One region of the Spirillospora sp. NPDC048819 genome, then DNA from elsewhere that is predicted to be linked to it. Evidence: riboswitches for the same ligand, from Rfam matches in the RefSeq annotation. Region 1 holds a riboswitch; each other region holds the start of a gene.
What was found. Region 1 has a riboswitch for thiamine pyrophosphate ahead of thiC (phosphomethylpyrimidine synthase ThiC). Riboswitches for the same ligand answer to the same signal wherever they lie in the genome.
Positions count from the first base shown of each region.

Region 2: linked by a shared signal. The riboswitch ahead of thiO (glycine oxidase ThiO) and the one ahead of thiC (phosphomethylpyrimidine synthase ThiC) in region 1 are both predicted to bind thiamine pyrophosphate.
Region 3: linked by a shared signal. The riboswitch ahead of AB0C35_RS11980 (cytosine permease) and the one ahead of thiC (phosphomethylpyrimidine synthase ThiC) in region 1 are both predicted to bind thiamine pyrophosphate.

Region 1 is NZ_JBEZGN010000043.1:18,327-28,427, forward strand. Features, by position in the region: gene AB0C35_RS38880 (PLP-dependent aminotransferase family protein) at 1-991, shown strand, start outside; gene AB0C35_RS38885 (mannose-1-phosphate guanyltransferase) at 1,004-3,502, opposite strand; gene AB0C35_RS38890 (CDP-alcohol phosphatidyltransferase family protein) at 3,499-4,188, opposite strand; gene AB0C35_RS38895 (ATP-binding protein) at 4,410-4,718, opposite strand; gene AB0C35_RS38900 (histidine kinase dimerization/phosphoacceptor domain-containing protein) at 4,661-5,404, opposite strand; gene AB0C35_RS38905 (hypothetical protein) at 5,493-6,566, shown strand; gene tsaA (tRNA (N6-threonylcarbamoyladenosine(37)-N6)-methyltransferase TrmO) at 6,589-7,002, opposite strand; TPP riboswitch at 7,081-7,194, shown strand; gene thiC (phosphomethylpyrimidine synthase ThiC) at 7,190-8,815, shown strand; gene AB0C35_RS38920 (helix-turn-helix domain-containing protein) at 9,019-9,603, shown strand; gene AB0C35_RS38925 (4'-phosphopantetheinyl transferase superfamily protein) at 9,600-10,101, opposite strand, start outside.
Region 2 is NZ_JBEZGN010000002.1:86,808-96,908, reverse strand. Features, by position in the region: gene AB0C35_RS03530 (deoxyribonuclease IV) at 240-1,094, opposite strand; gene pknB (Stk1 family PASTA domain-containing Ser/Thr kinase) at 1,115-3,043, opposite strand; gene AB0C35_RS03520 (EamA family transporter) at 3,080-4,042, opposite strand; gene AB0C35_RS03515 (thiazole synthase) at 4,188-4,961, opposite strand; gene thiS (sulfur carrier protein ThiS) at 5,069-5,269, opposite strand; gene thiO (glycine oxidase ThiO) at 5,269-6,393, opposite strand; TPP riboswitch at 6,383-6,497, opposite strand; gene AB0C35_RS03500 (FAD-dependent oxidoreductase) at 6,578-7,795, shown strand; gene AB0C35_RS03495 (Rv2175c family DNA-binding protein) at 7,874-8,248, shown strand; gene thiE (thiamine phosphate synthase) at 8,414-9,082, shown strand; gene AB0C35_RS03485 (hypothetical protein) at 9,149-9,307, shown strand; gene AB0C35_RS03480 (serine/threonine-protein kinase) at 9,354-10,101, opposite strand, start outside.
Region 3 is NZ_JBEZGN010000006.1:250,233-260,333, forward strand. Features, by position in the region: gene AB0C35_RS11945 (beta-L-arabinofuranosidase domain-containing protein) at 1-1,169, opposite strand, end outside; gene AB0C35_RS11950 (glycoside hydrolase family 43 protein) at 1,248-2,606, opposite strand; gene AB0C35_RS11955 (AraC family transcriptional regulator) at 2,875-3,756, opposite strand; gene AB0C35_RS11960 (phytanoyl-CoA dioxygenase family protein) at 3,859-4,650, shown strand; gene AB0C35_RS11965 (DUF1838 family protein) at 4,708-5,679, opposite strand; gene AB0C35_RS11970 (SSI family serine proteinase inhibitor) at 5,960-6,421, opposite strand; gene AB0C35_RS11975 (rhodanese-like domain-containing protein) at 6,468-6,803, shown strand; TPP riboswitch at 6,895-7,011, shown strand; gene AB0C35_RS11980 (cytosine permease) at 7,004-8,359, shown strand; gene AB0C35_RS11985 (PAS domain-containing protein) at 8,435-10,101, shown strand, end outside.

The sequences.
Region 1 (10,101 bases):
GGCGCTCGGGCCCGCCGCCGTCACCGGGACGCCCGCCGCCCGCGAGGCCGCGGCGGCGCTGCTGGCCGCGCCGGGCTGGCGGCCCGGCCCGTCCGGCGTCCTGTTCGCCGGGAACGGGCGGCAGGCGATCGCGGGCGCCGTGGCGGCCCTCGTGCCGCCCGGCGGGAGGCTCGCGGTCGAGGCGGTCACCTACCCGGTGATCAAGGGGATCGCGGCGCGGCTCGGCGTGACGCTCGTCCCGGTCGAGGTCGACGAGCACGGCCTGTGCCCGGACGCCCTGGCCCGCGCCCACCGCGGCGCCCCGCTCGGCGCCGTGTACGTCCAGCCGACGCTGCACAACCCGTACGGGACGACGATGCCGCGGGAACGCCGCGCCGAATTGGCGGGCGTCCTGGAACGGCTCGGCCTCCACGCGATCGAGGACCGCGTCTGGGCGTTCCTCCGGGAGGACGGTCCCGCGCCGCTCGCGGCGTCGGCGGCGGACCGCACCGTGCTCGTCGACAGCCTGTCCAAGCGTCTCGCCCCCGGGCTGAGCATCGGGTTCGTCGTCCCGCCCGCCGCGCTGGCCGGGCGTGTCGCCGCGGCCCTGCGCTCCGGTGCGTGGGCGCCGGCCGGGTTCGCGCTGGAGGCGGCGTCCGGCTGGATCGCCGACGGCACGGTCGAGTCGGTGACCCGCGCCAAGCGCGCGGACGCCGCGTCCCGCCTGCGGCTCGCCGCCGAGCGGCTCCCGGGCGCCGCCGTCCCGTCCGGCCCGTCGTACTTCTGCTGGTGGGACCTGCCGCCCCGGTGGCGCGCGGAGACCTTCGTGGCGGCGGCGGCGCGGCGCGGGATCGCCGTCACGCCGGGCGCCGCCTTCGCCGCCGGGACCGGGTCCGCCCCCCGCGCCGTCCGCGTCGGGCTCGCCTCCCCGCCCCTGCGGACCCTCGCCGCAGCCCTCGGCGTCCTCGCCGAGATCGCCGCCGGGTCCCCCGAGGACACCCCGGTCGACTGAGGGCCCGCCGGGTCAGGAGCCCGCGCGCTCGACGACGACGGCCCACTCCTCCAGGAGCGCCTGCGCCGCGTCGGCGTCCGGCCCCTCGGCCCACAGGTGGGTGACCGGCTCGGCAGGGTCGGGCAGGACGAGGACCCAGCGGCCGTCGTCCTCGACCACGCGGACACCGTCGGTGGTGTCGATCGTGCGGTTCCCGGCGGCCTCCACCACGTGCCGCATCACGCTGCCCTTGGCCGCCCACGGCGTCGGGACGGAGCGGCGCAGCAGGTGCGCGTCCGGGATGCGGCGGTCGATCTGCGACAGCGTCAGCCGCGTACGGGCGACCAGCCCGACGAGACGGACGAACGCCGCGATCCCGTCGACCGTGCCGCTGAACTCCGGCATCAGGAACCCGCCGCGCCCGTCCCCCGCGAACACGACGCTGGGCTGCGCGGCGGCCTTGGTGAGGACGTCCTGGGACGTGGACGTCCACTCGACCTGGACGCCGTGGAACCGGCACACCTGCTCGGCGACCCGCGTCGTCGTCACCGGCAGCGCGACCTTGCCGCCGCGCCGCTCCGCCGCGACCAGGTCCAGCATGACGAGCAGGGCCCGGTCGTCGCCGACGAGCTCGCCGTTCTCGTCCACGAGGGAGATCCGCTCCCCCACCGGGTCGAACCGGACGCCGAACGCGGCCCGCGACGACGACACCAGTTCGCCGAGCCGCTCCAGATCGCGCATCCGCTCGGCGAGCGTCTCGGTCGGGTTGGCCTCGTCCAGCCCGGCGTTGCGGGTGAGGACCTCCACCCCGACCTTGCCGAGCAGGTTGGGCAGCACGAGGGAGGCGACGCCGCCCGCGCAGTCCAGGACGATCTTCAGCCCGGCCTCGCGGACCCCCCGGATGTCGACGCGCCGCAGCAGGTCGCGGGTGTAGGTCTCCACGACGCGGGGCGGGTAGGCCAGTTCGGCGATCTCGCCGGGGAACGCGCGGCGGTACTCCTGCCGGCCGAACACGCGCTCCAGCTTGCGCTGCGCGGCCTGCGACAGGTCGGCGCCGCCGGGGTCGAGGAAGATGATGTCGACGCCCTGCGGGTCGCCGAGCGTCGTGCGGATGTAGATGCCGCCGACCGCGTCCTCCCGGCCCGTCTCGAACCGGGCGACGGTCAGCGGCGTCGCCTCCAGGTCGTGGACGTTGATCGCGCTGGCGGTCAGCGCGCTGTTCACCGCGCGTTTCAGCGTGCGGGCCGCGCGGGAGACGTCCCGTCCGGTGACGACCGTGGTGCCCTTCTTCAGCGTCGTCGCGTACGCGCTGGCGAGCCGCACCGCCAGCTCGGGCGTGATCTCCACGTTGACCAGGCCGGACACTCCGCGCGGCCCGAACAGGTTGCGCTGCCCGCGCGACTCCCAGATCACGCTGGTGTTGACGACCGCGCCGGCCTCGATGGTCTTGAACGGGTAGACCTTCACGCCGCTGGAGACGTACGCCTCCGCCTCGATGACGCACTCGTCGCCGATGACCGCGCCCTCCTCGACGCGGGCGCCGGCCATGATGTCGGTGTTCTTGCCGACCACGCAGCCGCGCAGGTTCGTCGACGGCGCGACGAACACGTTGTCGTGGACGATGGCGCGGTGCAGGAACGCGCCCTCCTTCACCACCACGTTGCTGCCGAGGACGGTGAACTCGCGCAGTTCGACGCCCGCCTCGACCTTTGCGTAGTCGCCGATGTAGAGCGGGCCCTTCAGGACGGCCTCGGAGTCCACCTCGGCGCCCTCGGCGACCCAGACGCCGGGCGACACCTCGAACCCGTCCAGGTCGATGCCGACCGCCCCGGACAGCATGTCGGCCTGCGCCTTCAGGTAGCTCTCGTGGGTGCCGACGTCCTCCCAGTAGCAGTCGGCGATGTACCCGAACAGCGGTGCACCCTCGGCCAGCAGCTTGGGGAACACGTCGCCGGACCAGTCGACCGGCTCCCCCGCCGCGACGTGCCCGAGGACCTCCGGCTCCATCACGTAGATGCCGGTGTTGACGGTGTCGGAGAACACCTGGCCCCACGTGGGCTTCTCCAGGAACCGCTGCACGCGGCCCTCGTCGTCCACGATGATGATGCCGAACTCCAGCGGGTTCGGGACGCGCTTGAGCCCGATCGTGACGAGGGCGCCGTTCTCCTCGTGGAACCGCACCATGTCGGTCAGGTCGATGTCGGTGAGCGCGTCCCCGGAGATCACCAGGAACCGGTCGTCGCGCAGCGCCTCCTCGGCGTTCTTGACGCTGCCGGCGGTGCCGAGCGGGATCTCCTCCGTCGCGTAGCTCAGCGACATGCCGAGCTCCTCGCCGTCGCCGAAGTAGTTGCGGATCAGCGCGGCCAGGAACTGGACGGTGACGACGGTCTCGCTGAACCCGTGCTTCTTCAGCAGCCGCAGCACATGCTCCATGATCGGCCGGTTGACGAGCGGAAGCAGCGGCTTGGGCTGGTTGGCGGTCATCGGACGCAGCCGCGTCCCCTCGCCTCCCGCCATCACGACGGCCTTCATCGGGGGGTCTCAGCTCCCTTCTGGTCGCCGGCCGACGGATCCGCGCCCGGTCCCCCCGGCTCACCCGGTTCCGGCGCGGGGCCCGGCCCGGAGGCCGGCGACGAGCCGCGGCCGGCCAGCACCAGTTGCCGCGTCTGCGTCCAGTAGAGGACGGCCGACCACCAGTACAGGCCCGTCCCCCAGATGGCGAACGACCATCCGGTGACCTTCGCCGCGGTCGCCGCCCCGCCGTCGTGGTCGCCCAGCAGCAGCAGCGGGAACGCGTACAGCAGGCACATCGTCGCCGCCTTGCCGATGAAGTGCACCGGAAGCGTCCCGCTGTACCCGAGCCGCCGGACGAGCGGCGCGATCGGCAGGATCGCGAACTCGCGGGCGACCAGCACGACCACCAGCCACACCGGGATGATGTCGCGGATCGTGAGCCCGATGAGCGTCGCGAGGATGTAGAGGCGGTCGGCCGCCGGGTCGAGCACCGTCCCGAGCCTGCTCATCTGGTTCAGCGCGCGCGCCAGCTTGCCGTCCAGCCAGTCGGACAGCCCCGCGAACACGAGCACGCCGAGCGCCCACCAGTCCGCCTCGATGAGCACGAGCCACAGGAACAGCGGGACGCCCACGAGCCGGGCCAGGCTCAGGCTGTTCGGCACCGTGAGGATCCGGTCCTGCGGGGCTCCCTGCTGTGTGCTCACCGACGCGTTCGCCTCCCCTGGTCCCTTGATCCTGACCCTACCGGTAAGGGTTGTGAAAGCCCCGATGACGTCGCCCGCAGCGGCCGCCGTAGTGCACGGCCGACGTGCGGGAGCGCCCCGGACGCGGCCGGATCCGGCGCTGTCGGCCCGGCGGGAACGAACCCGCGCCCGGGTGGGTGCGCGGAGGCGTGGCGGGTCCCGGCGCCCACGGGGCCGGGGGTTCAGTGCGAGCTGGCGACGTCCGCCGGCGGGAAGACGGCCGTGACGACGAACCCGCCGCCGTCGCCCGGGCCGGCGTCGAGCGTCCCGCCGACGCTGCGCGCCCGCTCGATCATCCCGAGGATCCCGAACCCCTCGGGCGCCCCGCCGGACGGTCCCGTCCCGTCGTCGGCGACCCGTACAACGAGGCCCGAGGCGTCGCGGGCCAGGCGCACCGTCACGCGCCGCGCCGCCGCGTGCTTGACGACGTTGGTCAGGGCCTCCTGGACGATCCGGTACGCCGCGACGCCGATCTCCGGCGGCAGCGGCACGTCTGCGCGATCGCCCCGAACGCGTCGGCCAGCTCCGCCCGGTCGAGCGGCCGGTCGGCGCGCAGCAGGTGGGACGCGGCCCCGGCTTGGACGCCGATGACCGTGATGCTGTGGGCGAGGAGGTCGTGCAGGTCCCGGGCGATCCGCAGCCGCTCCTCGGCGACCCTGCGCCGGGCCTCCTCCTCCCGCGTCCGCTCCGCCCGCTCGGCCCGCTCGGTGATCGTCGCCAGCCGCGCCCGGTGCACCCGCCACACCTGGACGGCGATCACGACGGCCACGACGGCCTCGATGACCGCGATCTGCTCCCGGAGCGAACCGCCGCCGGCCCGCATCGCCATCCCGAACACGCACACGGCCAGCAGGAACGCCACGACCGTGACGACGGCCCGCACCCGGCGCCCGAGCACCGCGTAGGCGAACAGCGCGATCACCTCGGCGGGCACCAGCGCGTGGTGCTGGTACTGCGCCAGGTGATAGGGCAGCACCAGGATCACCAGGGCGACCAGCCCAGGGGCGGGCCGCCGCCTGATCACCGCGAGCGGGACGTGCGCCGCGATCAGCAGCAGCGCGCCGGGCACGTCCAGCGCCCGCACGCCGGGCCACATGACCGCCACCGCGGCCGCGGCGGCCGCCAGCAGCGTCGCGAGCAGAGCGTCTCTCGCCGTCGCACCGATCCGGGGCACCATCACCACCCGCCCATTTTCCCCGACGCCCGCGACCCGCGCGAACCGCCCCGCCCTATAGTTCTGCGAACCCCGTCACGAAGGGCCGCCCGTGTCCGCTCCCCCGCCCGGACTCAAGATCACCCTGACCCGGAGGGCCTACCGGTGGCCGCTCCGGCTCTGCCTGACCGCGCTGACGATCGGCCTGGCCGTCTCGCTGTCCACGCTCACCGGCCCCGAACCCTGGGAGCCCGAGGAGGCCCGGCGGACCATCGCCCTCTACGGAGGCGGCGGCGTGCTCGCCGCGGCGGCCGCCGCCCTCTGGGCCTTCATGATCTACCGGACCCGCCTCGTCGTGACGATCGGCGAGAAGGGCCTCGTCCTCCGCCGGGGCGGGAACGAGGCGGTCATCCCCGCGGACGCCGTGGACGCCGTCGGGCTCGTCTGGCCGGTCGCCGACCCCGTCTGGACGGTCTGGTTCGACCCCGGGGCCGCGCCGGGCGTCGACGCCGTCACGAAGGTCGAGGGCCGTGCGGCGGCCCTGCTCCGCGACCGGTCGCTCCCGCCGGGATGGATCCAGGCCGTGCAGGCCGCGGCGACGGGCGCCCTCGGGGCCGCCTGGCGCGTCCTCGACGACGAGGGCGAGGAGATCGAGGGGCCTCCGGAGGGCGGGCTGCCCCGCGCCGACCGCGTCCTCGTGGACGGTGCGGGCCGTTACCGCGGCGAACGCGGCGGCGCCCTGCTCGCCGTGGCCTGCGGGCGGGCGGCCAGACGGCCGGCGGAGCGGCCGGGCCTCCTCGCCCGCGACCCCGGCGGCGGCCGCCGGGCGATCGTGCTGCGCGATCCCCACGCCGGAACGCTGCTGGTGTTCAGGAGGGCGTCCCCGCTGCCGGGCCGCCGCCGCCTGCGCGTGTTCGACGCGGACGGCCGTCTCGCCGGGGAGATTAGGGGCGGGGACGAGCCGTCTTTCCACACCGCCGGCGGCATGCTCCTCGGCGTCACCAGTCGGACCGGCGACCGCTACGTCGTCACCGGCGTGGACGCCAGGGAGTCCGCCTCGCTGCAGATCGGGAACGGCGCCGGCGAAGGCGTCATGTGCCTGGAGCGCTCGCCGTCCGCTCCCGGCCCGCTCCGCACGCTCACCCTGGCCCTCCCCATGGCGGTCCGCATCGCCCGCCGGATCTGAACCGTGCGGCGGCGGGTGGCGGTCAGGTTTCCGGTGCGCAGGTGAGGACGGGTTTCACGTCCAGGATCGGGGTGCCGTCCAGGGCCTCCAGGTCCCGGACGCGCAGGCGGTCCCCCGCGACCTCCAGGATCTCGACCGGGTGCAGCCCGATCGGGTTCGGGCGGTCCGGTGAGCGGGTCGCGAAGACGCCGCGCATCGGGGCGGCGAGGTCGTCGCGCGGGTGGACGCGCAGGACGTCGCGCGGTGACAGGTGCAGCCAGGTCAGGACGAAGACCCGGTCGCCCGGCTGCAGGCCGTCGAGCGCGTCGAGCACGGACGGCTCGAAGACCAGCCACGCCTCGGGCGAGCCCTCCGGCCCCTGCTTGGGCGCGGCGGCACGGTCGGTCAGCGTGGACTCGACGTGGCCGACCGCCGTCACGGTGAAGTCTTCCGGCATGCTCCGATCCTCTCAGCCGCCCTTCTATCCCACGAACGCCGGTTGCGGCAACGGGGGTGCGGCGGGTTAGCGTCGGGGGCGACAGATCGCGGGGGCCCGGCGAACCGGGCTGAGATAGCGGCTGGGACGGCCGCTGACCGCATGAACCTGACCGGGTAATGCCGGCGTAGGGAGAGATCGAGTCGTCATGACCGAACCTGTGGTTCCAGCCGCCCGCAAGACCTACCTCCAGGGCTCGCGCCCGGAGATCCGCGTCCCGATGCGGGAGGTGCCGCTGACCGGCGGCGGCGCCGTCGTCCTGTACGACACGTCCGGGCCGTGCACCGATCCCGCCAGGGAGACCGATGTCCGCGGCGGGCTGCCGCCGCTGCGCGAACCGTGGATCGCCGAGCGGCGCGCGGCCGGCGGCGCGGTGACGCAGCGCGCCTGGGCGCGGCGCGGGGAGATCACGCCGGAGATGGAGTTCGCGGCGCTGCGCGAGGGCGTGGCGCCGGAGTTCGTCCGGGACGAGCTGGCGGCCGGACGCGCCGTGCTGCCCGCCAACGTCAACCATCCCGAGATCGAGCCGATGGTCATCGGACGGAACTTCCTCGTCAAGGTGAACGCGAACATCGGCAACTCGGCGGTGGCGTCGTCGATCGAGGACGAGGTCGAGAAGATGAGGTGGGCGACCCGCTGGGGCGCCGACACGATCATGGACCTGTCGACGGGCCGCGACATCCACACGACGCGCGAGTGGATCCTGCGCAACTCGCCGGTGCCCGTCGGGACGGTCCCGCTGTACCAGGCCGTGGAGAAGGTGGGAGGCGACCCGGCCGAGCTGACCTACAAGGTGTTCCGCGACACGGTGATCGAGCAGGCCGAGCAGGGCGTGGACTACATGACCGTCCACGCGGGGGTGCTGCTCCGGTACGTGCCGCTGACGGCGCGCCGCAAGACCGGCATCGTGTCGCGCGGCGGGTCGATCATGGCGGCGTGGTGCCTGGCGCATCACGAGGAGAACTTCCTCTACACCCGCTTCCGGGAGCTGTGCGAGATCTTCGCGGCCTACGACATCACCTGGTCGCTCGGGGACGGGCTGCGTCCCGGCTCGATCGCCGACGCCAACGACGAGGCGCAGTTCGCCGAGCTGCGCACGCAGGGCGAGCTGACGAGGATCGCGGCCGAGTACGGCAACCAGGTGATGAACGAGGGGCCCGGGCACGTCCCGATGCACAAGATCAAGGAGAACGTCGACCTGCAGCAGGAGTGGTGCGACGGCGCGCCGTTCTACACGCTCGGGCCGCTGACCACCGACATCGCGCCCGGCTACGACCACATCACCTCGGCGATCGGCGCGGCGATGATCGGCTGGCACGGCACCGCGATGCTCTGCTACGTCACGCCGAAGGAGCATCTCGGGCTGCCGGACCGCGACGACGTCAAGGCCGGCGTGATCGCCTACAAGATCGCGGCGCACGCCGCGGACCTGGCGAAGGGCCATCCGGGCGCGCAGGCGTGGGACGACGCGCTGTCGGAGGCGCGGTTCGACTTCCGGTGGGAGGACCAGTTCAACCTGTCCCTCGACCCGGACACCGCCCGCGCGTTCCATGACGCGACGCTCCCGGCCGCCCCGGCGAAGACCGCGCACTTCTGCTCGATGTGCGGCCCGCACTTCTGCTCGATGAAGATCACCCGGGATGTCCGCCGGTACGCCGGCGAACGGGGCCTCGGCGAGGACGAGGCCCTCGCCGCCGGGATGCGCGAGAAGGCCGAGGAGTTCAGGGCGGGCGGAGGGCGCGTCCACCTGCCGCTCTCCCCCGGCGGCACCTAACCGGCGGGCGTGTGACGGGTGGGCGCGGGCCCGGTGCGGATCGGGCCCGCGGCGCACCGGCTCCCCCCGGGCGGGCGTCCCCGTCTGCCCGGGGGGAGGGTCATCGGTTCGCCGCGGTTAGTATCGGGGGACCGTTCCAAAGCCGCGGATCCCCCCGAATCGCCGCCGGCCCGTTGACCCGCCGGGAAGGACCCACGACCGAGGTGACCAGCGACGACACGCCGAAGGCCCCTGCCCGGGCGGTGCGCGCCGACGTGCGCCGCAACCGCGCCCGGCTGCTCGCCGCGGCCAGGGAGATGTTCCAGCGCGACGGGGCCGGCGCGTCCCTGGAGGGCGTCGCGCGGCTGGCGGGCGTCGGCATCGGGACGCTCTACCGCCACTTCCCGACGAGGCAGGACCTCCTGGAGGCCCTGCTCTGCGACGCCTACGACCGGCTGGCCGCGCACGCGCGGGAGCTCATGGCCTCCCCCGCGCCCGGCGACGCGCTGGCGGACTGGCTGCACGCGTTCATCACGCAGGTGACGACGTTCCGCGGCATGGCGGCCGCGGCCGTGACGTCGCTGCGGGACGAGCGGCCGGCGTCCCGCGCGATGCGCGAGGCCGGCGAGGCGCTGTTCGCCCGCGCCCAGGAGGCCGGGGACGTCCCCCCGCAGACCGCGTTCATCGACGCGCTGCGGCTCGCGGGCGCGATCGCGACGGTCACCGAGCACGACCCGGACGCGGCCGGCCGGCTGCTGTCGCTGGCCGCCGCCGGGGTGATCCCGGGCAAGGCGGGCCGGCCGGGCTAGGCGCGCGGGGACACGGCGATCGCGGTGGCGATCAGCCCGTTGCCCGCCGTCCAGCGCCCCTGGAAACCGGCGAACGGGGAGTCCCGGACGAGCAGCCGGGCCGTGAACGTCCCGCCGGGATCGAGCGTGAGGGCGGCGTCCTCGAAGCCGAGCCAGCGGCCCGTGACCGGGAACCACGCCTTGTAGACGGCCTCCTTGGCGCTGAACAGCAGGCGGTCCCAGTGGACGTCCGGGGACGTGCGGCGCAGCCCGTCCAGGAGCGGCAGCTCCTCCTCCCGCGCGATCGTGCCGAGGACGCCGCCCGGCAGCGGCGCGTGGGGTTCGGCGTCGATGCCGAGCGCCGTCATCTCACCGGCCCTCGCGACGGCGGCCGCCCGGTAGCCGTCGCAGTGGGTCATGCTGCCGACGACGCCGTCCGGCCAGCGCGGCGCGCCCCGCTCCCCCCGCGTGATCGGGGCGTGCGGGACGCCCAGCTCCGCCAGCGCGCGGCGGGCGCAC
Region 2 (10,101 bases), on a different contig from region 1:
CCCGAGTCGTGTTTGTTTTGCAGTGCCCTTGGCGTCGGGCCCTGGGGGCCCTCCTTCGGCGGGCACTGCGTGCGATCGCTGCATCGCTCCGAACTCGCCTTGCGGCTCGCTGCGCGATCAGGTTTCTCGCTTCGCTCGAAACCTGCCTTCGGACGCGATCGCGACGGTTCTGGTCGTTGCGTGGTGCGCTGGTGGCCGGTGCCGCCGCAGCAGACGGTTCCGGTCTGTGCGCACCTGTGTCAGTGGGGGGTGTCGCGTAGGTGTTTTAGGGTTTTTATGTCTTTGGCGTGGGGGGCGGGGGCTCGGCCCGGGGTTTCGATGATGAAGGGGAGGCCGGTCACGGCGGGGTGGCGGAACAGGTCGGCGAAGGGCTGTTCGCCGATCATGCCGGCGCCGATGTTCTGATGGCGGTCCCGGGTGGAGCCGCAGGGGTCCATCGAGTCGTTGGCGTGGACGAGTTTCAGGCGGCCCTCGCCGACCGTGGCGACCAGGGCGTCGATGGTGTCCTTGACGCCGCCGGGGGCGGCCAGGTCGTGGCCCGCGGCGAACGCGTGGCAGGTGTCGAAGCACACGCCGAGCTTCGGATGGTGTTCGAGGCGCTCGAAGAACGGGCCGAGGTCCTGGACCTTCCGGCAGAGCATCCCGGCCCGGCCGGCCATGGGTTCGAGGAGCAGGTCCGGGCCGTCGTCGGGGATCTCCTCCAGGAGGGGGAGGACCTGGTCGTGCACCTGGGCCATGGCCTCGTCGTAGGTCTGGGTCACCGCGGAGCCGGTGTGGACGACGACGCCGCGGGCGCCGATGGCCCGGCCGCGGACCAGGGAGTGGCGGACCGTCGCGATCGACTTCGCGAGGGTCTCCTCGGACGGCGAGCCGAAGTTGACCAGATACGGGGCGTGGACGTAGACGGGGACGCCGGCGCGGCGCAGCTTCTCGTCCTCGGCGGGCTTGCCCTCGGGGAGGGCCCAGCCGCGCGGGTTCGCCACGAACACCTGGACGGCTTCCGCGCCGATCTCGGCGGCGTACTTCAGGCCGCCGGTGGCCAGGCCACCGGCCACGGGGACATGGGCCCCGACGGGGCTCTGAGGTGAGGTCATGACCGGCTCAGCCTATCCGGTCACGGCCCCTTGACGATGGTGACGGTGGAGCCCCGCGGGGCCTCGCCGCTGCTCGGGGACTGGAACCGGACGATGTCGCCGCCGAAGCCCGTCACATTGACCTTGAAGCCGGATTCCTTGAGGGCCTTCTTGGCGTCGCCCACGGTGCGGCCGGTCATGTTCGGCACCGGGACGTTCTGTTCGCTGCCGTCGTCGCAGCCGAACTGGAACGGGCCCGCGTCGACGAGGCAGTCGCGCTTGTTGACGACGATCGTGACCTCGTCGCCGCGGGAGACGCCGGTGCCCTCGGACGGGGCCTGGTCGATCACGGAGTTCGGTTCCTTGCCTTCGACCTGCCTCTTCTCCACCTTGACGTTGAGGCCCATCGAACGCAGCTGGTTGGCGGCGGCGTCGCCGTTCTCGCCGATGAGGCCGGGCATGGACATGCCGGTGGAGACGATGACGGCGACCGGGTCGTCGGGGGACTGCTTCTCCCCGGCCTCCGGGTCGGTGCCGATGACCCTGTCCTTGGCGACGGTCTGGGACGGCGTGGTGCTCGTCCGGCCGACCTTGAAGCCCTCGTTCTCGAGGGCCTGCTTGGCCTCGGGCAGGGTCTTGCCCTCGACGTCCGGCACCTCTCGGGGCGTGATGCCCTTGGACGGCGTCAGCGTGATGGTCTCGCCCTGGGCGATGCGGGCGCCGGCGGGCGGGTCGGACTTGACGACGTTGCCCTTGTGGACCCGGTCGTCGTAGACGGGTTCCGCGGTCCGCACGTCGAGGCCGGCGCTCTCCAGCTGGTCGCGGGCGTCGGAGACCTTCATCCCGATGATCGATTGCGGGACGTGCTCGTACTGCCCGGACGTCTGGTACCAGACGGCCCAGCCGAGGATGAGCGCCGCGATCGCGCCGATGGCGACCAGGACGTAGCGGCCGGTGAGCGCCCCGATGGCGCGGTCGGCCCTGGTGCGCCCGGGGATGTGCTCGGGCGGGTAGTCGGGGGGCAGGGTGCTGCGGTCCAGGACGGCCGTGCGCCCGCCGAGGGGGGCCTCCAGCACGCTCGTGGCGTTGCGGGAGGCCTCCTCGAGGCGCCGGTCGAAGTCGCGGGGGAGGCCGCCGAACACCTCGGCGACCTCGGCGTGGTACTGGTTCGCGTCGACCGGGCGGCGCGCCGGGTCGTGGCTCGTCGCGTCGGTGACCAGGGCGTCCACCTGCGGCGGCAGGCCGGGGACGACGCTGGACGGCGGCGGGACGGTCTCGTTGACGTGCTTGTACGCAACGGCGAGCGGGGTGTCGCCCCGGTGGGGGAGATGCCCGGTGACCAGCTCGAACAGCATGACGCCGGCGGCGTACACGTCGGAGCGGACGTCGGCGTTGCCGGCCAGCACCTGCTCGGGCGCCAGGTAGCCGACCGTCCCGATGATCATCCCGGTCTTGGTCATCTTGCTCGCGGTCTCGGCCCGGGCGAGGCCGAAGTCGGCGACCTTGACCTGGCCGTCCTCGGTGATCAGCACGTTCTCGGGCTTGACGTCGCGGTGCACGAGACCGGCCCGGTGCGCCGCGCCGAGGGCGGCGAGCACCGGCTGCATGATCTCCAGCGCGGCGCGGGGGCCGAGCCGGCCGAGCGAGGTCAGCGCGTCGCGCAGCGTCTGCCCGGCGACGTACTCCATCACCAGGAAGACGTGCTCGCCGTCGGTGCGCTGGTCGTACACGGCGACGACGTTCGGGTGGGACAGCGCCGCCGCGGCCTTGGCCTCACCGATGAAGCGGGCGACGAAGTCCTCGTCGGAGGCGAGTCCGGCGTGCATCACCTTGATCGCGACGATGCGGTCGAGCCTGATGTCGCGCGCGACGTAGACCGTGGCCATGCCGCCGCGCGCGATGCGGGACTCAATGCGGTAGCGCCCGTCGAGCACCCGCCCGACGAGTGGATCAGCAACCGTCGTGTCCATCGATGCGAGTTTACGGGCGAATCCCCGTGGATCCCATCAGTCCCGAGTATGAGCCTCGACGAGAACGGAGGGTGACTCCTGCGCGCCGGCCGGCTTCGGCGGGACGCGGCGGCGGCTGCGGGAGACGGCCACTCCGGCGAGGCACAGCAGACCGCCGCCGAGGGTGATCAGGCCGGGGACCTCACCGAGGAACAGCCACGACATCAGCACGACGATGGCCGGGACGGCGTAGGTGGTGGCGCCCATCTTCCCGGCGGACGTGCGGGCCAGCGCGTATCCCCAGGTGGTGAACGCGATGGCGGTGGGGAAGACGCCCAGGTAGACCATATTGAGGGTGGCGCCGGCCGGGGCTTCGGCGGCCTCGGAGACGAGCTGCCAGGAGAACGGCAGGCAGACGAGGGCTCCGATCGCGCAGGCGAACGTGGTGAACTGCAGCGCCGAGGCGTGCCGGAGGGCGGGCTTCTGGCTGACGACGCCCGCCGCGTAGGTGACGGCGGCGAACAGGCAGAGCAGGACGCCGAGGACGGACGAGCCGCCCTCGCCGGACATCGACAGCCCGACGACGGCGGCGCCGGCGAACGACACCACCAGGCCGGCCATCAGCCGGGGCGGCAGCCCCTCCTTCAGCAGCCAGCCGCCGAGGAGGGCGATGAGGATGGGCCCGATGTTGACGACCAGGGCGGCGGTGCCCGCGTCCACGAGCTGCTCGCCCCAGTTCAGAGCGACCATGTAGGCGCCGAACCACAGAATGCCCGCGGCGATGATGCCGGGCCATGCGCCCTTGGGCGGAAGTCCTTCGCGCCGGACTAGCCACAGCGCGCCGAGCACGACCGTCCCGGAGAGGAGGCGGCCGAGGGCGAGGGCGCCGGGGCTGTACTCGGCGCCGGCGCTGCGGATGGAGACGAACGCGGAGGCCCAGAGCACCACCGTGACCGTGGCGGCCGCCACCGCGAGCCTGTCGATGCCCGGCGCGGCCGCCTGCGGGCTGTCCTGCTGCATGTGTCGCACCTTAGGTATGGGACGTTTCCATGAACACCGAGGAAACGTGCCGGGTTGCGGCGCACGGCCCGGTGCATCGCATCAGTCTCACGGTGCGAACATTTCAGGTCCAGCGAATATTTCTATAACCGAATCTTTAGCGCTGCTACGACGTTGCGAGGCCCTCGAACGGCGACGACGCCTGGGCGTAGCGGCGCTTGGGGATCCGCCCGGCCAGCCGGGCGAGCCGCCCGGCCTCGACCGCGTGCCGCATCGCGGCGGCCATCCGCGCGGGCGACTGCGCGCGGGTGACGGCGGTCGCGAGCAGCACCGCGTCACAGCCCAGCTCCATGGCCAGGGCGGCGTCGGACGCGGTGCCGAGCCCCGCGTCCAGGATGACCGGGACGCCCGCACGCTCGACGATCAGCTCGATGTTGTGCGGGTTGCGGATGCCGAGCCCCGACCCGATCGGGGAGCCGAGCGGCATCACGGCGGCGCACCCGGCCTGCTCCAGGCGACGCGCGAGGACGGGGTCGTCATTGGTGTACGGCAGCACGGTGAACCCGTCGTCGACGAGCTGCTCCGCGGCGTCGGCCAGCTCGATCGGGTCGGGCAGCAGCGTGTGCTCGTCCGCGATGACCTCCAGCTTGACCCAGTTCGTGCCGAGCGCCTCCCGGGCGAGCTTGGCGGTGAGGACCGCCTCGCCCGCGGTGAAGCAGCCGGCCGTGTTCGGCAGCACGCGGATCCCGCACTCGCTCAGGACGTCCAGCACCGAGCCGCGCGCGGACGGGTCCACCCGCCGCATCGCGACCGTGGTCAGCTCCGTCCCGGACGCGGTGAGCGCCTCCCGCAGCACCCGCATGCTGGGCGCGCCCCCGGTCCCCATGATCAGCCGGGACCCGAGCTCCTCGCCCGCGATGACCAGCCTGTCACCGTCCATCTCACCCTCCCTGTACGGCGTCTTTGCGGGGGGACGACCCCCCACACCCCCCGGAGCGGGGGGTGAGCGGCCCATTCCACTTCGCTGCGCTCCGTTCCATGCGCCGCTCACCCTCCCTGTACGGCGGTCAGCACTTCCAGCCGGTCGTCGTCGCGCACCGCCGTCGACTCCCACGCGGACCGGCGGACGACCTCGTCGTTCAGCGCGGCGGCCACGCCGGTCCGGGCGGCGGTGACGGACGCGACCACCTCGGCCACGCTGGCGCCCTCGGGCAGCTCGCGCGGCTCACCATTGACGAACACCTTCATCAGTGCACCTCGGCGGAGAATCGGTCGGGGGAGAACGGCACGGCGACGCCGGGGACGGACCCGCCCAGCAGCATCGCCGACAGGATGTCGGCGCTCACCGGGGTGAGCAGGATGCCGTTGCGGAAATGCCCGGTGCCGACGACGAGGCCGGGAAGCGCGGACGGGCCCATCACGGGCGCGTTGTCGGGGGAGCCGGGGCGCAGCCCGGCCGAGACCTCGGCGAACTCCAGTTCGGTGATGCCGGGCAGCAGTTCACGGGCGTCCCGCAGCAGCTCCCAGAGGCCGCCGGCGGTGACGCGCATGTCGAAGCCGAGTTCCTCCTGCGTGGCGCCAAGGACGATCTCGCCGTCCGTGCGCGGCACCAGGTAGACCGACGAGCCCCTCACCAGCCCGCGGGTGGCGCGGCCCAGGAACGGCGTGCGGGTGCGGAGCCGGATCACCTGGCCCTTCACCGGGCGGACGGGTGGAACGGTCCCGGGAGGCAGGCCCTCGAGGTCGCCCGACCAGGAACCGGCGGCCAGCAGGATCCGGTCGGCGGGGATCACCGTCCCGTCGTCCAGCCGTGCCCCTGTCGCCGCGTCGTTCGCCACGGCGATGCCGGTGGCCCGCCGACGGACGAGCCGGACGCCCGTCCTCCCGGCCGCGGAGAGGAGGGCGGCGGTCAGCCTGCGCGGGTCGACCGAGCCGTCCTCGGGGGCGTGCAGGCCGCCGCGGACGCCGGGGGCGAGCATCGGCTCCAGCCTCCGGCACTCCCGTCCGGTCAGCGCCTCGGCGGGAATGCCGAGGGTCTCCTGGAAGCGGCGCAGGTCGTCCAGGTACTTCAGGTCGTCGGAGTCGAAGGCCACCTGGAGGATCCCGTCGGTGCGGTAGCCGGTCTCCAGGCCGGTCAGCTCCTCCAGTTCGGCGACGAACGCGCCGTACCGGTCGCGGGAGGCGAGGCCGAGCCGCAGCAGCGGCTCCTCGCCGTAGGTCACCTCGCTGACCGGGGTCAGCATGCCCGCCGCCACCGACGAGGCGCCGCTCGCCGGCTCGGGGTCGACGAGGGTGACGCGGGCGCCGCCCGCCGCCGCCCGCCAGGCGGTCGCCAGTCCGATGACCCCGGCGCCTATGATCACGATCTCCATGCGCGCTCCCTTCGCCGGCATGATCCGGATCAGGTCGTGGCGGTCGGCGGCCCGTTCCAGCCGCCCTCTCAGCCCGGTCGCACCGGACTCCCGCGCTCTGTCCAGCCACTCTACGACCTCGGTAAAGTGCGCAGCTGTCTGGACACTCGTCCAATCCTCGATCGGGCCCCGTTAGGCTGACCTTATGGAGAGGGTCATCGTGGTGGGCGGAGGGCTGGCGGGCGTGCGCGCCGTCGAGGTCCTGAGGAACAAGGGGTACGAGGGCGGGCTGACCCTCGTCTCGGCCGAGCGGCACCGGCCCTACGACCGGCCGCCGCTGTCCAAGGCCGTCCTCGCGGGCGACTCCGACGACACGACCGTCGACGTCGACTGGGACGCCCTGCGCTGCGACCTGCTCCTCGGCGAGCGCGCCACCGGCCTGCGCCTGGACGATCCGGGGCGCGGCGGCGTCGTCGCGTCCACGGCGGGCGACCTTCCGTTCGACGGGCTGGTCATCGCGACCGGGGCCGTCCCGGTCACGCTGCCCGGGGACGGGCGCCAGCACGTCCTGCGCACCGTCGACGAGGCCCGCGAGCTGCGGTCCCGGCTCACCGAGGGCGCGCGGATCGTCATCGTCGGGGCGGGCTGGATCGGCGCCGAGGTCGCGACCACCGCCGCCCGGAAGGGCTGCGCCGTGACCGTCGTCGAGGCCTCCGACACCCCGCTCGCGGGCGCGATCGGCCCCGAGGTGGGCGCGCTCACCGCCCCCTGGTACGCCGAGGCTGGCGTCGAACTGCGCACCGGCGTCAAGGTCGCGGCGGTGCAGGACGGCGGTCTCCTCCTGGCCGGCGGCACCGCGATCGAGGCGGACGAGGTCGTCGTCGGCATCGGCGTCCGGCCGGCCCTGTCCTGGCTGGAGGGCTCGGGGCTGCTGCTGGAGCGCGGCGTCGTGACCGACGGCTCGTTCCGCGCCTACCAGGGCGAGGAGGAGCCCGGCTCCCTCCGCCCCGACGTCGTGGCGGTCGGCGACTGCGCGGCGTGGTGGTCGCGGCGGTACGGGCGGCGGCTCGTCATCGAGCACTGGGACACCGCCCTCAACGCCCCCGAGGTGGCCGCCGCGACCCTCCTCGGCGAGGACGCACTGTACGACGCCGTCCCGTACTTCTGGTCCGAGCAGTTCGGACGCATGGTGCAGTACACGGGCAGCCACGGCGCGTCCGAGCGGATCGTCCGCCGCGGCGACCCGTCCGGCCGCAAATGGGCGGTGGCGTGGCTGACCGGCGACCGCCTCGACGCGGTCCTCACCGTCGACCGCCCCCGCGACCTGGTGCAGGCGCGGCGCGTCATCGCCGCCGGTACGCCCGTGGACCCCGGCGCGATCGCCGACCCCGACGTGCCCGTCCGGCAGGCCGTTCGCCAATAGCGATCGCCGCCGGAACGTTACGGCTGTGCAGGGGGTTTGAGGGTTCCGAAGGAGTGGTAGCAAGGGGGCGTGACGCAGATGCACGCAACCGTTGACAGCGCACTCGACCCCCGGACCGACGCCCTCGCGGGCGAATGGCTCTCCCTGCGGGAGGCCGCCGAGCGACTCGGGATCAAGCCCAACCGGATCAAGCAGCTCATCAGCGAGCACAGGCTCCTGGCGGTGCGCCGGGAAGGAAGCCCCATGGTGCCCGCCGCCTTCATCAAGGACGGTCAGGTCATCAAGGGGCTGCCGGGCACGCTGACGCTCCTGTCGGACGCGGGCTACGACGACGTGGAGACGATCCGCTGGCTGTTCACCGCCGACGACACGCTGCCGGGGACGCCCGTGGACGCGCTCACCGAGAACCGGGGGACCGAGGTCCGCCGCCGCGCCCAGGCGCTGGCCTTCTAGGGCGCCCCCCGCGCCTTCCGGTCCGCGCCTTCCGGCCCGCCCGCCGAGGGCCGGCCCGGGATCCAACCGAAGACAGCGCACGTGACACGATCGCGGGGTCGCGCGCGACGGGACGTGACCGCCGCGCGACCCCGCGATCTCTCTGTGAAAGGACGGACTCCGGCCGTGTCCAGGCATCTCCCCTCCGAACGCGCCGTCGCACTGCGCGCCCGGCTCAGCCGGGCCCGCCTCTACCTCTGCACGGACGCGAGAGAGCGCCAGGGGGACCTGCCCGCCTTCCTGGACGCCGTGCTCGCGCGCGGCGTCGACCTCGTCCAGCTCCGCCAGAAGGGCCTGGAGGCGCGGCAGGAGATGGAGTACCTGGAGATCTTCCGGGCGGCCTGCGACCGGCACGGGGCGCTGCTCGCGGTCAACGACCGGGCCGACATCGCGCACGCCGTCGGCGCCGACGTGCTGCATCTCGGCCAGGACGACCTGCCGGTGGCCGCCGCCCGCGCGATCGTCGGCGGCGACATGCTGATCGGCCGATCCACGCACTCGGGCGAGCAGGCGTCCGCGGCCGCCGCCGAGCCGGGCGTCGACTACTTCTGCGCGGGGCCGGTGTGGCCGACCCCGACCAAGCCGGGCCGTCCCGCACCCGGCCCCAAGCTGCTCGAGTACGTCGCGGCGCAGCGCGTCGCGCGGCCCTGGTTCGCGATCGGCGGGATCGACCTCGGCAACCTCGGCGCGGTGACGGCGGCGGGCGCGAGCCGGGTCGTGGTGGTACGGGCGATCACCGAGGCGGGCGATCCGGGCGCCGCCGCGGCGGAGTTCGCCCGCCGGCTCGCCGGCTGACCCTCCTTGTCAGCGTTTGACCTGGATCACAGTGCGGGCCGGGGTCCGATCGCGGACAATGGGATCATGAGCGTTGGACCCGACGACGACCGGACGGTGGATCTCGGCGACGAGCTGGAGATCCTGCCCGACCAGACCTCCGACGACACCGACGTCGGATGGGGCGAGTGGCGCGGCGGCGACGACGACTCGCGCCTGCTGGAGGAGCGCCCGCCGCACTGGTGACGCCGGTCGCACTGGTGACGCCGGGCGCAGGCCGGACGGGCGCCGGCTAGAAGAGCATGCCCAGCACGAACCCGGAGACGACCACGGCCGCGAGCGCGACCATCATCCGCCACCGGTAGCGCGGGATCCTGGTCGGCCGCGGTTTCGCCATCGGTCCCTGCCCTTCGCGTAGCGCGCGGACGATCTGCGGCGCGGTCGGCCGGGCGGCGGGGTTCTTGTCCAGGCAGCGGGCCGCGAGGTCGCGCAGCGGGCCCGCCATGTCGCCGAGCTCGGGCCTGCGGGACGTGACGCGCCGCATGACGGCCGCGCTCGGGCCGGTGCCGAACGGCGGGCGGCCCGTCGCGGCGAACACCATCGTGGCGCCCCAGGCGAACACGTCCGCGGGCGGCCCGACCGGCTCGTCCTCGATCTGCTCGGGCGCCATGTACGCGGGCGTGCCGACCGGCCCCGTCGTCAGCGGCGTGTCGAGCGCGGCGTCGGCGGTGCGGGCGATGCCGAAGTCGATGACCTTCGCGCCGTCCGGGCCGAGCAGCACGTTGCCGGGCTTGAAGTCGCGGTGCACGATTCCGGCGCGGTGGATCGCGGCCAGCGCCGCCGCCGTCCGGAGCGCGAGCTTGCGCAGCTGCGGCGCGGACAGCGGACCGCCGTCCTCGACGACGTGCTGGAGCGGCGGCCCCTCGACGAACTCGCTGACGATGTAGGGCCGGTCACCGGTCACGTCCGCGTCCAGGACGCGCGCGGTGTGCCGCCCGGACACCTGCAGGGCCGCGTCCGCCTCCTTGACGAAGCGGCTG
Region 3 (10,101 bases), on a different contig from region 1:
GGGTTCTGCTGGCCGATGAGGTGGTTGAGCAGCGCGCCCTCGTAGAAGTCGAAGTACGCGGCCTGGTCCGGGTCCAGCAGCCACAGCTCCCGGGTCAGCTTGAGCATGTTGTAGGTGTTGCACGCCTCGGCCGTGTCGCTTTTCAGGTACGAGGCGATGGCGTGCGGCGCCCGGAAGTGCTCCGCCTGGCTGTTGCCGCCGATCGCGTAGGTGTGCGCGTCGACGGTGATGTTCCAGGCGTTGGTGGCGATGTCGCGGTAGCGGGTGGTGCCGGTGGCCTTGAACTCCCGGGCGGCCCCCACCCACTTGGGGACCTGCGTGTTGGCGTGCAGGCCGTTGAGCCGGTCCGTGCCGTCCGCCAGCGGATCGAAGACGGCGGCGTGGTCGAACCGCCGCGCCACCGTGAGCCAGCGGGCGTCGCCGGTCTGCTGGTACAGGTCGGTCAGGACGGCGTTCATGCCGCCGAACTCGATCCTCAGCGTGGTCTGCATCTGGTCGTACGTCAGCCGGCCGGTCCGCCAGTCGACCCACCCGGCGAACCGCAGCAGTACGTCCCGCGCCTGCGTGCTGCCGATGTACCGCCACACGTCCAGGAGGCCCGCCAGGGTCTTGTGGAGGCAGTAGTACGGCACGCCCTTGCGCGCGCCCGTTTCCACGGTGTCGAGGTCGGATTCGGGGAACCCGGACAGGTAACCGGTGTTGAACCCCGCGACGGCGTTGTTCGCCTGGCACTTGGCCAGCTCGGCGACCATGTGGTTCGCCTTGTCCCGGCAGGTGGTGTCCCCCAGTACCGCCCACGCCTGCGCCCAGGCGGTGAGGAAGTGACCCTGGCTGTGGCTCCGGAACTCGAAGTTGGGCCCCTCCCACCCTCCGCACGGCGTCGCCCCCTGCGTGGACAGCCGGTGGTTCGCGCGGAAGCTGAACAGCAACCGGTCGACGTCGACGAAACGCAGGTACGCCAGCGTGCGGTTCTGGTTGTCCAGCCAGCGGCCGGCGGTCAGGCGGACCTGACCGAACTCGAACGGATGGGCCGAGACGCCGATGTCGTCGCGGGCGGGCGGCACCGCGGCCACGGCGATGCCCCCGGCGGCGGCGGGCACGGCGGGCGCGACGACGGCGATGCCCGCGGCCTGCAGCAGGCGGCGGCGGCTCAGATGCGGGGACGGCATGACTTGACTCCAAGATCGTTCAGCTGGGGTGCGGGGAGGCCCGCCCGGCGCGGGGAGGGACCGCGCCGGGCGGGGTGGTCAGGGAGTGACCCGGAACGTCGCGTCCTGCCGGTCGGTGGCGCTCGACGAGGCGCTGACCGGGTCGATCCGCAGCACGAAACCGGAATGCCGGAGGTAGCGCGCCGGGTAGTTGTGGGAGCGGAACGACGACCAGCCGGCGTCGGCGAGACCCGCGGTGCGGTGGAAGGTGGCGTCGGCGCGGAACGTCGCCGTGCCGTCGTTCTGGTCGAGCCGGACCTCGAAGCCGCTGTGCCGCAGGTAATGGCCGGGACGGTTCACCGACTCGAACGACACGCCGGCCGGATCGGCCAGTCCGGGCGCCATCCGCCACATCTGGTCCTGGTACGGGTCGAACGGGTACGCGTCGAGCCGCCCGACGTAGTTCGCATGCCGGACGTAGCGGTCCGGGTAGTTGGACGACTTCAGCCGAACCCAGTCAGGTAGGCCCCAGCGGGCGACCAGGGCGTCGTACTCGGCGGCGGTGATTCCGGTGATCGAGCCGTGCTTGGAGTTCAGCGGCGGGGTGTAGTCGCGCTGGTTCATTGCCGTCCAGGCCCCGCTGCCGATGTCCGGGGCGGACCAGGCGTAGTAGTCGTTGTTGACGGGGCTGAACGAGTCGCCCCACAAGCGCCACCCGCCGTCGTTGCTCTTGACCAGCAACGGTGCCTCGATCGCGTTTCCCTGCCTCAGCCCGCCGGTGTAGGTGGTGAAACTGCCGGGCGCTCCGGTCGATGACCTCGCCCCGTAGAGAAGCCCATTGGACAGGTTCTTGTAGTACAGGTACGTCGTGCCCCCGTCCACCACGACGTCCCCGTCCAGAACGCCGGAGCCGGGGCTGAAGAAGACCTGGGGCGCGCTCACCGAGCGGAAGTCGGTCGTGTAGTTCACCATCAGCACGTCGCCGCCGTTGTTGGCGGAGTAGACGATGCCGTACTGCCCGCGGGAGGCGTCCCAGAACGCCGTCGGCGCCCAGGTATGGGTGCTCAACGAGTGCATCCTGATCCGGCGGTACCCGGTGAAACTCGTCAGGTCCGTGGAATCCCATGCGTGCAGGTACTGGTTGTCCTGCGAGAAGTCGGTGCCGTAGAGGTCGGTGGCCAGTACGACGAACGTGCCGTCCTGCTTGCGGTACACGAAGGGATCGCGAAGCCCCCGCGTGCCCGCCGTCGGCGTGGCCACCGGGGCATTGCCGTTCAGCGGCGTCCAGTTGAGACCGTCCCGGCTGACCGCGAGGTGCAATCCGTAGTTCGCTCCCGCCATCTGGGGCGTCTCGGTGAAGTACGCCATGACGTAGGCGCCGTAGGCCGCCGACGCGGCCGGCGGACCGCTGACCACGATGGCCGCGCCCGCGGTGGATGCGCTGATGAGCAGTGTCAAGGCTCTCCGGCGGGTGATCAAGGCGGCGATCCTTTCCGCAGACGACGAAGCCAGGGTCGTATCGTTGGATAATGTGAGCGATAACATAGGTCCTGTCAAGACCATGAACCACGGACTTTGAGGCGCGTGCCCTAGGAGGCCTGGCGTGCGAAGCGCTCCCTTCGAATGGGTGCCGGCAGGTCGCCAAGGGGAGAATGTTTGCGCAAACACATATCTGGCTTGGGCATTAACATGAGAACCCGATACCGCCGCGTGCCGGAAGTTCGCCCTACAGGTCGCCTGATTCGGTGGGATGGGCGGCGGAGCGGCTGCGGCGTCGGTACTCGGTGGGGGTCAGGCCGACCAGGGTTCGGAAGCGGCGGGCGAAGTAGGTCGGGTCGGCCCAGCCGACGGCGGCGCCGACCCGGGCCGCCGGCAGGGCCGAGTGGGCGAGCAGGGTGGCGGCGCGCTCGGCCCGCAGCCGGGCCAGGAAGGCCAGTGGCGTCAACCCGACGTGCCGGACGAACAGCCTGCCGAGATAGGCGGGATCCAGGTTGACCGCCTGCGCGAGGTCATCCAGCCGCCACGGATCGGCGGGTGCTTCCTCCAGCCGGGCGATGGTGGCGGCGACGGCGGGGTGGACGGCGGATTCCTCCCGTCCGGGGCCGCGGCCGTCGGCCAGGATGCCGAGCACCGTGACCAGCCGTCCCAGCACGCGGCCCGGCCCGCTCCGGCCGGCCCCGAGGCCGCGTTCGAGCAGGACGATCTCCGCGATGGCCTCCTCGGCGGCGGCCGGATCGACGGACGTGACCGCCACGCCGTGCGTGCCGGAGGCCACCGGGTCGGTCCACAGCATCCGGCGCAGCATCGGGATGTCGTACAGCGCCGCCAGTTCGGCTTGAAGCGCCTGGGCGGAAACGCAGCAGTTGGCCACGGTCAGGTCGGCGCAGTCCCGGAACCCGTGCCAGGCGCCGGGACGGAGCACGATGACCTGGCCGCGCTGCAACGCGTGCTCGCCCCGGCTGGTCATGTGCCGGCCGCGACCGGCTCCGATCACCGCGATCTCGAGGAAGTCATGCGCGTGCGGCTCGATGCCGGCGTCCAGGCGGTGGACGCCGCCCATGACCGGGCCCTCGGCGAACAGCGCGTGCTCGTGCAGGGTGGCGGCCATGTCGGGATCGTACGACTACCCGCCGGGATCGGCCTAGCCCGGAGCGGCGCGTCACGGCGACGCTGAGGTGCATCACAGCGGCGAGAACCTTGGAGGTCAGTGATGACAACGATGACGACCGGCTCGTCCCAGAGCGACATCGGCGCCGACGGCCGGGTGCCGGACGAGCTCGTCGCGGCCTACCGGGAATCCGGTTTCGTTCGAGTGCGCGGTGTCCTCGGGCCGGAGCAGGTCGAGCGTTTCCGGGGCGGCGCCGAGGGGTTCCTGGAGGCGCATCGCGCGGAGAGTCTGGAGCAGCAGGGCGTCTTCAGCCAGCTGGTCAACGTCTGGCGGCGGGATCGGACGCTGCGGGAGCTCACCTTCGACCGGCGGCTCGGCCGGATCGCCGAACAGCTCGCCGGGTTCCCGCTGCGGCTCTGGCACGACCAGATGCTGGTCAAGGAGCCGCACAACAACGCCGCCACGGAGTTTCACCAGGACCGCCCCTACTGGCCTCATGCAGGCGACCGGCTCCCGCTGTCGGCGTGGGTGGCGCTTGTCGACGTTCCGCCCGAACGAGGCTGCATGACCTTCCTGCCCGGAACCCAGGATCGCACCGGCCTGCGCCCGCAGGACCTCCACCACGAGGACGACCTGTTCGCGGTGGACCCGTCCTTGCGCTGGATCCCCCGCGTCACCGTGCCGCTCCGCGCCGGCGACTGCACCTTCCACAGCGGCTATACCGGTCACATGGCGCTGCCCAACCGCACCGACCGGGCCCGGCTCGCGCACGTCGTCATCTACATGGACGAGGCGACCCGTTACAGCGGAGCCGAGCACGTCGTGACCGACCCTCTCGGCCTTGCCGTGGGCGACCGGCTGGACGGCGACACCTTCCCCCGCCCCTGGGCTTGACGCCACGCAGACGTCAGGCCCCGGCGGGTCGCCGGGGCCTGACGACCGACCGCCGTGTTACCGGCCGTTCTGGTCGCACCACTGTGACCAGGTCAGCTCACCGTTCCGGAGCTGCTTGTGGAAGAAGGAGGTCCAGGACGTCTCGTTCGGGCCGGGTGCCTTGGGGCTGGTCTTATAAAGCGGGTAGTCCTCGCTGATGGTCTTCTTCAGCCAGGGCTCCAGGTCCTTGAACGAGTCCAGCGTCCAACTGCGGGCGTGGTACACGAGCTGGGCGTCGGTGTCCTTCTCGGCGACGCATGTCCACGGGACGAACGGGCCGGTGCGGGTCCAGGAGTTGGTGACCTCCATCGCGCCCTTGGGCAGGCCCTGGGAACGCCGGCGGGCCTCCTTGCCGTCCACGTAGAAGTCGAACATCTCCCAGGAGGCGTACATCCCGTCGCGGAGTCCGAAGTCGTCGCCGGTGATGTTCTTGATGCTGTAGCGCGGCGGGATGTCGGCCGTGGACACCAGGTTGTCGTGGACCTTGCCGCTCATGGGCATCCGGAAGCCGGGCGTGACGGTGAACGGGCCCTGGTTCACCGCGTCGTTGTTGACCGGGACGACGGGGTAGGTGCGGCCGTTCAGGGGGTTCTGCCACTGGTGCAGGATCTTCGTGGGGTCGTCCGGGTCGGTGTAGAAGACGATCTCGCGGGTGAGCAGGTGCAGCTTGTCGGTGCCCGGTTCGCGGTAGAGGCGGCGGATGTTGTAGCCCTCGATGCCGAACAGCTTCGTGCCGTGCCTCAACTCGGGGACGGTGTCGCCGGGGGCGTTGACGTACACGGAGCCCGAGATCCGGTACAGCATGTCCTTGCCGTCGGGGCGGCCCAGGGTTTGCAGGCTGATGCGCGTGTCCTGGTCCGTGATCCGAGTGTAGAGAGGGCCGGGATCGGTGGGGGCGAAGCGGGGATCGGCGGAGGCGGCTCCGGGAACCGCGTAGACCGCCAGGGCGAGAGCGGTCGCTCCCAGGGCCAGGAACGAGCGTCGGGACATTCGTGACTCCTCAGTGGGGCAGGGGGATGAGGGAGGCGGAGCGGGGAGCCGGTCCGGGGATCCGGACGTTCACGCCTCCGTTCCACGCATGGGAAAGTCGTTCCGATCGTAGCCAGGCCGCCGATTTTATGGAACGGCATTACTCCTATCGGAACAGAGTCCTGTGATCTGCGCGCTCGTTCGCCGCGCCGCCGTCCGAGAGCACATCAGGCCCCGGCGGGACGCCGGGGCCTGATGTGCCTGATGGATCGGGAACGGAGCCGGAACGGGGAGGGCTCGTTCAGCGGACCTTGGGGACGTTGCCGAAGAGCGGGGCCACTTGGGTCCAGCGGTGGAGCTGGCAGCCGTCCTTGCGGGTGAACGTGGTGTCGATCTCCTTGCCGTGCCAGGTGCCCTTGACCGTGGCGACCGCGGGGCCGCCGTAGATCTTGGTGCACATCTGGTCTTTGGGGACGGGTTTGAACGGGTCCTTGGTCTTGGCCAGGGCCGCGCAGGCTTCGGCGGCCTTGGGATGGCCGCCGCCCGGCGGTTCGCAGGTCAGGGTCCAGGTCTTGGCGGGGGCCTCCGCGGAGGCCTTGACCTCGATGGTGAGCGTGTCCGCCGGCGAGTCGGAGGGTTGCACGGACGTCGCGCCCGAAGGCTTGTCGGCGGGGTTTCCGTTGGCCTGTTCGTCGCCGCAGGCGGCCGAAGAGAGGAGCACGGCCAGCCCGGGCGCCACGAACAGGAGCGTCCGATACCGCATGCGTGATTCGACGCAGGGGCACTTCGCGCGGTTCCATGGGGGTGTGATGAATTTCGGGGACGACGTGCCGGCCGTGGTGGCCGCTGACGTTCCGCAGGACGGGTACCTGCTGGACGTGCGGGAACAGGACGAGTGGGACGCGGGTCACGCGCCGGAGGCGGTCCACATCCCCATGGGTCAGCTCGGTGACCGCGCCGGGGAGGTACCCCGTGATCAGGAGGTCTTCGTGATCTGCCGGTCCGGGGCCCGGTCCGCGCAGGTGACCGTGGCGCTCAACCAGGCGGGCTGGCTGGCCAAGAACGTCGACGGCGGGATGAAGGGCTGGGCGGAGGCGGGACGTCCGATGGAAGGCGGCGGCGACGGTCCCCCGTACGTGGCGTGATCTGTTCTTCTGAGGTGATCTGCACCCTATTGGTGGAAGCCGGGTCCTTGTACGATCTGGGCTGACCACCGGGTCGGCCGAACGTGTGCCGATCCATGTCCGCGGGAGCTCGGGCCAAAGCCGGGCTGAGAGGGCGGCCTTCGAGGCGTCGCCGACCGCATGAACCTGTCCGGGTAATGCCGGCGTAGGGAGTGTGCTCCGTGACGTCCGACGTCAAGCGTCCGAACGAAGTCCCCTTCACTCTCGAAGAACCCGCCCCCAAGGTTCTGGGGTTCTGGGACCAGGGCGCCTTCTGGGCGAACCTCGGGGTCAGCCTGCTGGCCTTCTCCGGCGCCTACACCGTCCTGGCGCCGGACACCGACGGCAATCCGACGCTGTCCATCATGGCGGGCATCGTTGCGATGTCGGTCGGCACGATCCTGGGCGGGCTGATGCTCGGCCTCGCCGCCGTCCCCGGCGCCCGCACCGGGCAGCCGGCGATGGTGCTGCTGCGCGGGCTGTTCGGCGCGAAGCTGTCGTACGCGCCCACCGTCCTGAACATCGCGCAGCTCGTCGGCTGGGGGACGTTCGAGCTGATCGTCATCGCGGACGCGGCGACCCAGCTGTGGGACGGGATACCCCGGTGGGGCTACGTGGTCGCCGCCGGGCTGATCACGACGGTGCTGACGATCTGGCCGCTGGGGTCGGTCCGCCTGCTGCGCCGGTACGTGACGGTCGCCGTGGCGATCGCGCTGGTGTACTTCTACGTCCAGATCCTCCGCGAGCCGCTGCCCGACCTGTCGCAGGGGTCGTGGGGCGGGTTCTGGATCGGCGCGGACGCGGCGCTCGCGGTGTCGATCTCGTGGGTGCCGGTCGCCGCCGACTACACCCGGCACTCGCGGACGGAGCGCGCGGCGTTCGGCGCCGCGGCGGTCGGCTACTCGGTCACGCAGATCGTCGCCTATGTTCTCGGCCTGCTGGCGCTGGCGCTGGTCGCGGGCAACACCGAGAACGTCTTCGACCCGTTCCTGGGCGCCACGCTCGGCGTGGTCTTCTTCGCGGTGTTCGTGCTGCGGGAGGCGGACCAGTCGTTCGCAGACACCTATTCGACCGCCGTGTCCATCCAGAACCTCGCGCCGCGCGCCGACCGCCGTGTGCTGAGCATCGGGCTCGGCATCACGATCACGGTTCTCGCGCTGGTCCTGGACATCGGCGACTACGCAGGGTTCCTGTCGCTGATCGGGTCGGTGTTCGTGCCGATGCTCGGCGTCCTGGCCGCCGACTTCTTCCTCGGGCAGCACCGCCGGGCCCGCGCGGCGGGGGGCGCCGGGCATCTCGACGGGTGGGACGTGTCGCGGACGGCGCCGTCCCGCTGGGGGATGATCGGCGCCTGGACGGCCGGGTTCGTCGTCTACCAGCTCATCAACCCCGGCACCGTGGACGCCTGGGCGGGCTTCTGGACGGACGTCCGGGACGCCGTGCATTTCGTCCCGCAGAGCTGGATGAGCGCCTCGCTGCTGTCGTTCCTGGTGTCCGGGTCGGCCGCGCTTCTCATCGGCCGGGTTACCAGGCGGTAGCCTTACTAAAAGGTAAGGGTGACGTGGGAAGTTTCGGTGCAAGTTACCCGGCGAGCGTGAGGGTCGGGTGGCACGATGACAGGCGTGCACCACCACGTCCACGACCCGATCGCGCGCGCCGTCATCGAGAGCGCCGCCGACGCGATCGTGGCCGTTGACCAGCGGCACCGCGTCACGGTGTGGAACCCGGCGGCCGAGCGCATGTTCGGCTGGAAGGCCGAGGAGATGGTCGGCCGGGTCCCGCCGATCGTGCCGGACGAGCTGAAGGCCGAGCACAACGCCGTCCAGGAACGGCTCCTCACGCGGCGGACGGGCGAGGGCGAGAGCGGGCAGATCTCGATCGCGACCCGCAGGTTCCACCGCGACGGCCGCCTCATCGACGTGCGGATCGACACGAGCCTGCTGAAGGACCCGTCCGGGAACCTGCTCGGCTGGGTCGGGGTGTACCACCCGGTGGACGAGGACGAGATCGTCCAGCACCACATGACCGAGCGGGCCCGGCTCGTCCGGCGGCTGAACGACATCGTCGCCGACCTGAACGCGGAGCTGAACCTGGCCGTCGTCCTCGACCGGATCACCGCGGCGCTGATCGAGCTGACCGGCGCCGACGCGGGCGGGTTCGTGCGGATCGAGGGCGAGCGGCTGCGGCTGGTCAGCATGTCCGGGCTGCCCGAGCACATGCGCGGGACGTCCGCCGAACTGCGGCCGAGCCTGGTCGGGGAGGTGCTGCGGTCGGGCAAGACCGTCCTGCTCGCGACGGGCGAGCGGCGCCTCGGCGACCTGATCTGGTCGGAGCTGTCCGGGCTGCACACGATCGCGCTCGGGCTGTCGTACCTGCAGAACCGGCCGTACGGCGCGCTCTACGCGCTGTTCTCCGGCCGCAAGGTCGGGCACACCGAGCTCGAACTGCTGGAACTGCTCGCCGGGCACGCCGGCGTCGCGGTCGGCAACGCCGTCGCCTACTCGGAGGTCGTCCGGCAGCGGGCGCACGAGCGCGCCGTCATCGACTCCAGCGCGGACGGCATCGCCGTGCTGGACCACGACCTCGTCGTCCGGCAGTGGAACCCCGCCGCGCACGCTCTCACCGGCATCCCTCCGGAGGACGCGATCGGGCGGCCGCTGCCGTTCGACATGCCCGCGCTCGGGGAGATGCTGACGTTCCGGCTGGAGTCGGGGACGTGGCTGAACGTGCTGGCCGCCGAGATCGAGGAGACCGGCGAGCTGGTCGTCGACTTCCGGGACGTGTCGGAGGCGAAGGCGCTCGAAGAGGCCAAGGACCTGTTCCTCGCGACGACCAGCCACGAGCTGCGCACCCCGATCACGGTCGTGCAGGGCTTCGCGTCCACGCTGGTCAACCGGTGGGACGAGATGGCCGACACCGACCGCCGCGGCGCCGTCGCCACGATCGCCGAGCGCGCCCAGTCGCTCGGCCGCCTCGTGGAGCATCTGCTGCTGGGGTCCCGCGCGGGCGCCGACGAGCTGACCGTGACGATCGAGTCGTTCGACCTGGCCCGGGTGCTGGAGGGCGTCGTCGCGGGGTTCCGGTCGCTGTCGCCGCTGCACCGGGTCGAGCTGGAGATCGCGCCGGATCTGCCGCCGTGCCAGGGGGACGCGATGGCGACCGACATCGTCCTCGGGCAGCTGCTGGAGAACGCGTTCAAGTACTCCCCGGACGGCGGGACGGTCAGCGTCCGGGCCGTCCGCGAGAAGTCCGACGTCGTGGTGACGGTCGCGGACGAGGG